DNA from 3 places in the Undibacterium sp. 5I1 genome. Region 1 is predicted to be linked to each of the others. Evidence: predicted binding sites of a transcription regulator. Region 1 holds the regulator's gene; each other region holds the start of a gene.

What was found. Region 1 encodes sigma-54, which starts transcription at its own class of promoters, with help from an activator protein. Its sites were predicted from a motif close to TGGCANGNAANCTGCTTT; they were not measured.
Region 2: RGU72_RS15930 (CmpA/NrtA family ABC transporter substrate-binding protein) is a predicted target of sigma-54. The motif match lies at 1,206-1,223, and genes of this name have one in related genera.
Region 3: RGU72_RS10940 (pilin) is a predicted target of sigma-54. The motif match lies at 1,519-1,536, and genes of this name have one in related genera.

What each region holds. Positions count from the first base shown of each region.
Region 1 is NZ_JAVIWI010000001.1:4,256,263-4,259,442, forward strand. It holds gene lptB (LPS export ABC transporter ATP-binding protein) at 1-666, shown strand, start outside; gene RGU72_RS18660 (RNA polymerase factor sigma-54) at 684-2,180, shown strand; gene hpf (ribosome hibernation-promoting factor, HPF/YfiA family) at 2,334-2,678, shown strand; gene ggt (gamma-glutamyltransferase) at 2,983-3,180, opposite strand, start outside.
Region 2 is NZ_JAVIWI010000001.1:3,635,800-3,638,979, reverse strand. It holds gene RGU72_RS15940 (PAS domain-containing protein) at 1-66, shown strand, start outside; gene RGU72_RS15935 (response regulator transcription factor) at 63-698, shown strand; gene RGU72_RS15930 (CmpA/NrtA family ABC transporter substrate-binding protein) at 1,272-2,645, shown strand; gene ntrB (nitrate ABC transporter permease) at 2,651-3,180, shown strand, end outside.
Region 3 is NZ_JAVIWI010000001.1:2,472,077-2,475,256, forward strand. It holds gene RGU72_RS10925 (hypothetical protein) at 1-187, opposite strand, end outside; partial or broken gene RGU72_RS10930 (prepilin-type N-terminal cleavage/methylation domain-containing protein) at 269-328, opposite strand; gene RGU72_RS10935 (prepilin-type N-terminal cleavage/methylation domain-containing protein) at 468-908, opposite strand; gene RGU72_RS10940 (pilin) at 1,012-1,461, opposite strand; gene RGU72_RS10945 (FHA domain-containing protein) at 1,641-2,264, opposite strand; gene RGU72_RS10950 (Stp1/IreP family PP2C-type Ser/Thr phosphatase) at 2,418-3,180, opposite strand, start outside.

The sequences.
Region 1 (3,180 bases):
GTGAAGAGCGGTGAAGTCGTTGGTTTGCTGGGTCCTAACGGCGCAGGTAAGACGACATCGTTTTATATGATTGTTGGTTTGGTCACCTCGGATGGCGGTGAAATTAATATTGATGGCGTAGATATTTCACGCCTGCCGATACATAAAAGAGCCAAGTTGGGTTTGTCCTATTTGCCGCAAGAAGCCTCAGTGTTTCGTAAGTTATCGGTAGAGGACAATATCCGCGCCGTACTTGAATTGCAAAAAAATCCAGAAGGTAAATTTCTGACTAAGGCTGCCATTGAGCAACAATTAGACACCTTACTTGCTGAATTGCAGATTGAGGGTATTCGAGAGAATCAGGCTCTGTCATTGTCCGGCGGTGAGCGTCGCAGGGTAGAGATTGCCCGGGCGCTGGCAACTAGTCCTCGTTTTGTCTTACTGGATGAGCCTTTTGCGGGCGTTGATCCAATCGCCGTGATTGAAATTCAGCGTATTGTGGGCTTCCTGAAAGATAGAGGGATAGGGGTACTGATTACCGATCACAATGTGCGCGAAACCTTGGGTATTTGTGATCACGCTTACATCATCAATCAAGGTGCAGTGCTTGCCGCAGGTAAGCCCGACGACATCATCAATAATGAGTCCGTCCGCAGAGTTTATTTGGGAGAGCATTTCCGCATGTAGCGGGAAGCCATATGATGATGAAGCAAAGCCTGCAACTGCGCACGTCACAGCATTTGGCGTTAACGCCGCAATTGCAGCAATCTATCCGTTTGCTGCAATTGTCCACGCTGGAGCTACATCAAGAGTTAGAAAATCTACTTTCCGACAATCCCATGTTGGAGCGGGTAGATGATCCTATGGATAATGCAGTGCGCTTGCTTGCCGACGGCGCCATCAGTGCGACTACGAATAATTCTGAAACTGAATTCGCCGCGCCAGAAAAGAATGGCGATGCTGCTACAGCAAGTGCCAGTTCTGAAAATGCCGACCTTAGCGAAGTCGCTGCCTCTGCCGATAGTACCAGCGCGAATGAAGAAGAGTGGAGCTTTGATGATGTTCCTCAAGGCAGCAAATCGTCAGAAGAAGATGACGGACGTCCGCAATTAGAGGCAGCGCAAACCAGCCTCAGAGATCATTTGCTGGAGCAGATGCGGCTGAACATCCGTGAGCCGCGAGATCGGGCTCTGATTGAGCTGATGATTGATGCCTTGGATACCAATGGCTATTTGATGGAAACACTGGAAGAAATTCATGCCAGCTTGCCGTTGGAGTTATGTGTTGAGCCAGAAGAATTATCCTTTGCGCTGAACATGTTGCAGAACTTTGACCCTAGCGGTGTCGGTGCCAGAAATGTATCCGAATGTCTGGCCTTGCAGATTAAACGTTTCCCTAAAATTCCTTTTGTGACGCGTCGGCTGGCGCAAAAAATTGTTGAGAACCACATCACTTTATTCGCTCAAAGAGATTTTAATAAGTTGAAGAAAATTCTCAATTGTGATGACGAGGATTTACGCGAAGCGCAAGTGGTTATTCGTCAATGTAATCCCAAACCGGGTGCTGAATTTGCCGCGGCCGCTTCGGATTATGTCGTGCCGGATGTGATCGTCAGAAAGACAGTGAACGGCTGGCAAGTATTACTCAACCAAGATGTGATGCCAAAGCTACGTGTTAATAGTATGTATGCCAGCATCATGAAGCAAAATCGTGGTGACGGTACGCTAGGTTCCCAATTGCAAGAGGCGCGCTGGCTAATCAAAAATATGCGGCAACGCTTTGATACGATTTTACGGGTTTCACAAGCGATAGTTGAAAGACAACGTAATTTTTTCACGCACGGTGCCGTTGCAATGCGACCACTTGTGTTGCGCGAAATTGCTGATACACTGGGTTTACACGAGAGCACTATTTCTCGTGTAACGACGCAAAAATACATGCTGACCCCGCATGGTATGTTTGAGTTGAAATATTTCTTCGGTAGCCATGTCGCGACGGAAGCAGGGGGGGAAGCATCATCCACCGCGATACGTGCACTCATCAAGCAGTTGATAGGAGCAGAAGACCAGAAAATCCCACTCTCTGACAGCAAGATTGCAGACATGCTGGGAGAACAAGGCATGGTAATTGCGCGACGTACAGTCGCCAAATATCGCGAAGCTTTGAAAATCCCGCCAGTAAGCCTGCGCAAATCTTTGTAACTTGTTCTTGAAATATCCTCGTATGTTGCTATATATAATTTAGCTCAATAAATAATTTAAATATTAGTCTGCCAATTCATCGTCTGATTAAATTTACATTAATTGAGTTAAGATAAAATGTTTGTAACAAGTAAGATTACCAAGGAGCGTAGTATGAATCTCACCATCAGTGGACATCACCTCGAAGTAACTCCTGCAATTCGTGAACATGTGCAAAATAAGCTTGAACGTATCAGGCGGCATTTCGATCAAGTAATTGATATCGCCGTCATCCTGACCGTGGATAAGCTCAAAGAAAAGGAAAAACGCCATAAAGCAGACATTAATCTGCACATCAGTGGCAAAGATATTCATGTTGAAAGCCTGGCACAAGATCTCTACGCCGCCATCGACACTCTCATCGACAAACTAGACCGACAAGTCATTAAACATAAAGACAAAATCCAAAATCATCAACATGACGCGATCAAACACATACCCGATCCGACGCCAGTGTAAGCAGATGACTTAGTCGCTTTTTCGATTAGAAAATAGCAAAAAAGGACGCAATTCGGCGTCCTTTTTTTGTTTGCGTAACACTTGATTTGGTTTCGAAGATTATGTGCTGATATAAATATACTCCCCTATTATTTTTATAAATATGGCTTATTGTCCAGTAATTACCTGGACAACTAAAATATACTTGGGGAGAGTATTTATATTGAATAACTGGAGAAATAAGCGATACTCGTAGCTATTCATTTCTTTAAGCCGCACAGATTAGTTTGTACCCGTTTAAATTTCTACGCATTTAAATTTGACCTTAATACCCCAAAGTTTTTCCGTCAGGATTGCGCGGATCTGAATAACCATCAAATCCCTGATTGCTCATTTGTATAGTTTGTGTGCGACCCATAGTCGGTGACAATTTCAGATGCTGACCTTTTTGCTCCAGTATGTTTAAGGTATCGATGCTGATCCCTTTTTCTACGCGCAATTGATCTGGCATCCATTGATGATG
Region 2 (3,180 bases), 620 kb from region 1:
CCCGTGCCAAACGCTGCTCCCAACATAGTAGAACAAGCACTGCAACAAATCTCAGGTACACCATGATACGAATTTTATTATGTGATGATCATCGCATCGTGCGCGAAGGGGTAAAACAAATTCTGGCGGATGCGGGCGACATCGAAGTCGCCGGAGAATGCGCCGATGGACCAGAGGTGATAAAACAAGCCAGTATTTTAGCGATTGATCTGGTTTTGCTGGACATCGCATTACCAGTACAGGACGGCTTGGAAGTGCTGCGCCAGCTTAAGCAGCAAATGCCTCGGCTACCTGTCTTAATGCTTTCTACCTATCCAGAAAAACAATATGCCACCCGTTGTTACCGGCTAGGGGCATCTGGCTACTTGAATAAAAGTGCTGATACTGATCAACTTGTTTTAGCGATCCGCAAAGTCGCCGATGGTGGCTTGTATATCAATAGCAGCATGGCAGAAGCCTTGGCGGCAGACATGGGACGTCATATAGCACGCTTGCCGCACGAGACTTTGTCACATCGTGAATACCAAGTGTTCCAGGCAATTGCCAGTGGCATGAGTGTGAAAGAAATTGCCGACAAGCTTGATCTTAGTCCCAACACGATCAGTACCTACCGTACCCGCATCATGGAAAAGACCGGCACGACCAATGACGTCGGCATCGCCATGTACGCCGTAAAGCATCAGCTGATTACGGTATAGATTCCCATTCGCTCATAAGATTTTGTGTTTGTGTTTGTGGCTTACGCAAAAACCAAAACCTCTCACCACAGAGACACGGAGACACAGAGGAGCAACAAAAGAAGAGAAAGACATGTTTTCGCCCTTCTCCAGATTTTCTCGCTATTGAACCCAGATTTTCCATTAGACCGCTACCACTTCGCAAAAAACGCAGACGGCGTGCGGTCATCTGACGGATAGCACCACCGCGATTTGAGTGGGAACGCTACAGCGACAATTGCATCTTTGGCGAACTGCCTGGCGTTGTTGCTACTCCTAGCAAGATGCAGCTTGCGTCGTCGTCGCGTCTAGCCAGTCAGTTCGCCAAAGGCACACTTGTCGCTGTTCCAATGGAAAATCTGGGTTGATTCTTCCTCTGTGCCTCTGTGGTCTGTGGTGAAGGGTCTGGTCTTTTTGGTTTTTCGGTAAGTCCTATTTGTAGTTGTAGCACTACAAAGCATCGTCGCGACACGACATGATTTGGGATGATGGCAAGCTGCTTGCAAGCACTTCTGGCGTTCTTCAATTTTTTACTAACCCGCCAAGGAGTAGTCCATGTCCATCTTCCGTCCATACGATTCAGACCATAGCGCCGCTGGCTGTTCCTGCGGTCGTCATAGCGACGAAACCGAACACAATGCAGAGCAAGAACGTGCTCTGGCAGCACGCGCCACGAACGTAGAACACCTGACCAACGATGTAGTGGAGGAAGCCGTACTACGCGCAATGTTCCCGCAAGACCATCTGCGCCGGCACTTTTTGCGTGCAGTCGGTGCCAATACAGTGCGGGCTGCGATTGCTAGTGTGCTTCCTTTGGGTGCATTGCAAGCGATGGCACAAGAAAAGACCGGACCGATTGAAAAGAAAGATTTAAAAATTGGCTTCATCGCCATTACTTGCGCCGCACCGCTGATCATGGCTGACCCCTTAGGCTTTTACCGCAAACAGGGGCTGAATGTCACACTGAATAAAACTGCTGGCTGGGCGCTGATCCGCGACAAGATGGTCAACAAGGAGCACGACGCTTCCCATTTCCTGTCACCAATGCCACTGGCAATGTCGATGGGGCTTGGCTCCAACCCTTTACCAATGCGGGTAGCGACGATCCAAAACATCAATGGTCAGGCGATTACCTTGCATGTCAAACATAAAGACAAGCGCGACCCAAAACAATGGAAAGGCTTCAAGCTGGCGATTCCGTTTGAATACTCGATGCACAACTATTTGCTGCGTTATTACCTTGCGGAACACGGCTTAGACCCTGATCGTGACGTACAACTGCGCGTTACCCCACCACCAGAAATGGTTGCCAACCTTAGGGCTGGAAATATCGACGGTTTCCTTGGACCTGACCCGTTTAATCAGCGGGCGGTGTATGACGAGGTCGGTTTCATTCATATTTTGTCGAAAGAAATTTGGGATGGTCACCCTTGCTGCGCATTCGGAACCTCTGAAGAATTTATCAAACAAAATCCGAATACCTTCGCCGCTTTGTTCCGGTCGGTATTAACAGCGGCAGCGATGGCGCGTGATCCGGCGAACCGTGCGCTGGTCGCCAAAGTCATTTCACCAGCGGCCTATTTAAACCAGCCAGAAACCGTTGTACAACAAGTCTTAAGCGGCAAATTTGCCGATGGTCTTGGTAACGTCCGTAACGTACCGACACGTGCCGATTTTGATCCTGTTCCTTGGGATTCGATGGGCGTCTGGATTTTAAGTCAGATGAAGCGTTGGGGTTATATCAAAGGGGATGTCGACTATAAAGCCATTACTGAAAAAGTATTTTTGCTGACCGACGCTAAAAAATACATGGCGGAATTAGGACAAACCGTGCCTGTCGGTGCGTATAAAAAATACAAAATCATGGGCAAAGAATTTGATCCAGCTACGCCAGACGCCTATGTCAACAGCTTTGCTATCAAGCGATAACCAAGATGAACAGTTCAACCTCTGGAAAAAATCTCAGCATGCGTGCGGCAGTCGTGTCCTTGCTGATACTGCTGGTTTTTTTGTTGAGTTGGCATCTGGCAACCGCACCGACAACACATGCTACGCCAACCGCTGCAATGACCGCAGAGCAGGAGGAATATGCCAAGTTGATGGGCGGTGCCGGAACAAGCGCAGCCGCAGATGCCGCGCCGGCAAAGACGACCGGCTTCCCCACGCCAGCACAAATGGGACGGACTATCGTCAGACAATTGTCGCACCCATTTTATGACAACGGTCCCAATGATAAAGGCATTGGTATTCAGCTTGGCTATTCCTTAGGCCGGGTCGCCTTAGGATTTATCATCGCGGCAGTGGTGGCAATACCGGTAGGTTTTATGCTGGGCATGTCACCGCTGATGCAAAAAGCTTTGAATCCGTTTATTCAGATTCTTAAGCCTATCTCACCATTAGCCTGGATGCCGCTGGCATTGTATACGATTAAAGACTCCTCAGTCTCTGGCATCTTTGTGATTTT
Region 3 (3,180 bases), 1.8 Mb from region 1:
CAGTACCCGTTACTACCGGAATTAAGGACGAAATCACGACGGACGCAACAAAATTACCTTGTGCACCCGTATTGATAGGAGTAGCGCCTATTAATGCAGCGGTATCACAAGTGCCGGCCGCAAATGCTGTTGCACCTGTAGATTGAAAACACACATCGACCATTTCTCTTATAGCAGCAGTTGCCAAAATGATCTCCGTAAATCTCGACCGCTTTTGATAGTTTTGATACGCCGGTAGCGCTAACGAAGCCAATATACCAATAATTGCAACGACAATCATTAATTCGACCAGAGTGAAACCGCGTTGAACATATCTAAAAAATTGCATAATATTTTTACAAATCCATATTTCACGATTTTAACTATTAATATATTGCAAGGCGTAACGTATAAAAATTAGTTTAATGCTCACCACCAAACGTCCAAGTCCACAACCAATCGGTATTAGTTAATTTAACCGACAACCTTTAACATAATCCTGCTGTTACACAACTACCACTTTTTGCCCAAGTCTGCGATCCGTTAGCCACTGCCGGCGTCAAAATAAACGTTTCACTGTTTAAACTTTTTGCCGTGTTTGCAGTACCTTTAACCACTGAGGTCGCAGCAGTAATCGTGACCGATGATACGAAATTTCCCTGAGCTCCAGTATTATTTGTCGTCGCACCGACAAGCGCTGCTGTGTCGCAAACGCCAGCACCTAGAGCTGCAGAACCACTAACTTGAAAACAAATGTCAACCATATCTTTCACCGCACCTGTCGCTAAAACGACTTCAGTGAATCTGGATTTCTTAAGATATGTTTGGTAAGAAGGTAATGCTATGGAGGCTAAGATACCAATAATTGCAACAACGATCATCAGTTCAATTAGTGTAAAGCCGGCTTGAATAGATTTTTGGAATTTCATATAATTCCCATCTATGAATTTTCGTCAATATTTTTATATTTGGATGAAATTAAAATGGCGTGAATCATAGTCGATGCTCCACGCCAATCTCTACAATCTATTATTAGCAAATACCAGCAGCTACGCAAGTACCACTCTTTGCCCAAGTCAATGAAGCATTTGCTACTGTTGGCGTTAAAATAAATGTTTCACTATTCAAACTTTTTATCGTGTTTGCTGTACCTGTTACTACAGAAGTAGATCCAGTAATACCGACAGAAGCAACAAAATTACCTTGAGCGCCTGTGTTATTAGCAGTAGCGCCGATTAAAGCTGCAGTATCGCAAACACCAGCACCTAAAGCAGTTGCACCTGTTGTTTGGAAACAGATATCAACCATATCTTTAACAGCACCAGTTGCGAGAACAACTTCAGTGAATCTCGATTTTTTCAGGTAAGTTTGATAAGCTGGTAGTGCGATTGCAGCCAAAATACCAATAATTGCTACAACAATCATCAATTCGATCAAAGTAAAACCAGCTTGCGCGCGTTGTGTCATTTTTGTGGATTTCATTTTAAAACTCCTAGTTTAAAAAAATAAATTAATTTGTTCTGTCTTACATAAGCTGAATTAGCAAACCCTGTGCCACCCCTATATTATTTACTTTTTAAAAATAAACTGACAAAAAAAGTGTATGAGAAAATCAAAATATGACGAATTTTGTCAGGCAAAACAACTAGTTCAAATTTATGTCATTTATTTTTTGATGTAATTACAAAAATAAGCTTTGTTCCTGACATATCAATCACATCTCCGTCAGCCAATTTTTGTGGCTGCTTGTCAATTATTTTATTGTTTAGTTTGGGACTTGAGGCGCCATCGACGTGTGCAACATAAAAAGATTGTTCTTGTTGAGTAATTGCAATGACCTGGACAGTTGGGCTACCGATAGTCGTAACTGGTTTATTCAGAACCAACTCTCGACCAGCGTTAGCACCATTTTGTACTTGAATACGTGCGGATACCGTGGATACGCTCAGGGAGGACGGTTTTATTTTGAGTGCTGCGTCCGGCAAGTCATAATTTTCTGAATCATTTTGATATCGAACCTTATATTTACCAATATCAATAATGTCGTCGTTTTGTAAAAGGTGCTTCTTAATTGGCTGTCCGTTGACCAAAGTGCCATTGGTACTTCCTAAATCCAAAACAAAAGACCCTGTGCTAGTGGTGTCAATCGCCGCATGCTGACCGCTGACGGTCAAATGATCAATCACAACGTCATTACCCGGACGTCGTCCCACCGTTATGCGTGATTTTAGGATTGACAGTTCTTGCTGGACCAGTCCGTTGAAAGTAACGACGATTTTCGCCATAGTGCTCTCTATAAAAAACAAAATCTAACTATTTGGACTTACGCACAATTGTCCCCGCAAGGCTTAGCGAGGAGAGTCGTACTATAGTATGCCGTGTATAAATGGTATCTGCATCGCGGCTGGAGCATTTTTGCGTAAGTTCTTTCTATAAAACTAACTGAAAAAAAGCTGCTGTATATGCTGCATTGGCGAATGCTGTTTTAAGCCATTCACTTTTATTAGAATAATCGAGATATTGTCCCGACCACCTAATTCATTCGCTTTGTGTAGCAACAATTCGCAACAAAGCGCTAAATTATCTCTATGCAGACTAACTGTGGTTTCGATTTCATCATGCTTGAGCATGTCGGTCAAGCCATCGGAGCACATTAGATAAATATCCTCTTCTTGAATGACATGCTCGCTAATTTCCACCTCAATCTCACCTTGCACACCGATTGCTCTGGTAATCAAGTTCTTAATCGGAGAATACTGCGCTTGCTCTTCGCTAATCAGACCAGCGTCAATTTGCGCCTGTAATACTGAGTGGTCGTGCGTAATCTGCAGTAAACGGTTGGACCGGTATTGGTAGACACGCGAATCGCCCACATGCGCAACAAGGAGTCTATCGTGATGACAAAACGCAACGACAACGGTGGTACCCATACCAATAAATTCGGGATTATTCTGTGCTGCATCCCAGACACGAAAATTGCTCATCTCGATTGCTTCTTTAATCCACTTCGCGGCAACCGATGTCTGGCGCGCAAATAAAGAAGAAAAAGTAGATGTTTTTTTGAGGAGTAACTGCTGCGTAATAATGTCTACCGTCATTTTGCTAGCGATCTCACCAGCATTGTATCCGCCCATACCATCTGCTAATACTGCAAAATCCGCCTCGGCACATATCTCTATGGCATCTTCGTTTTGTGCTCGT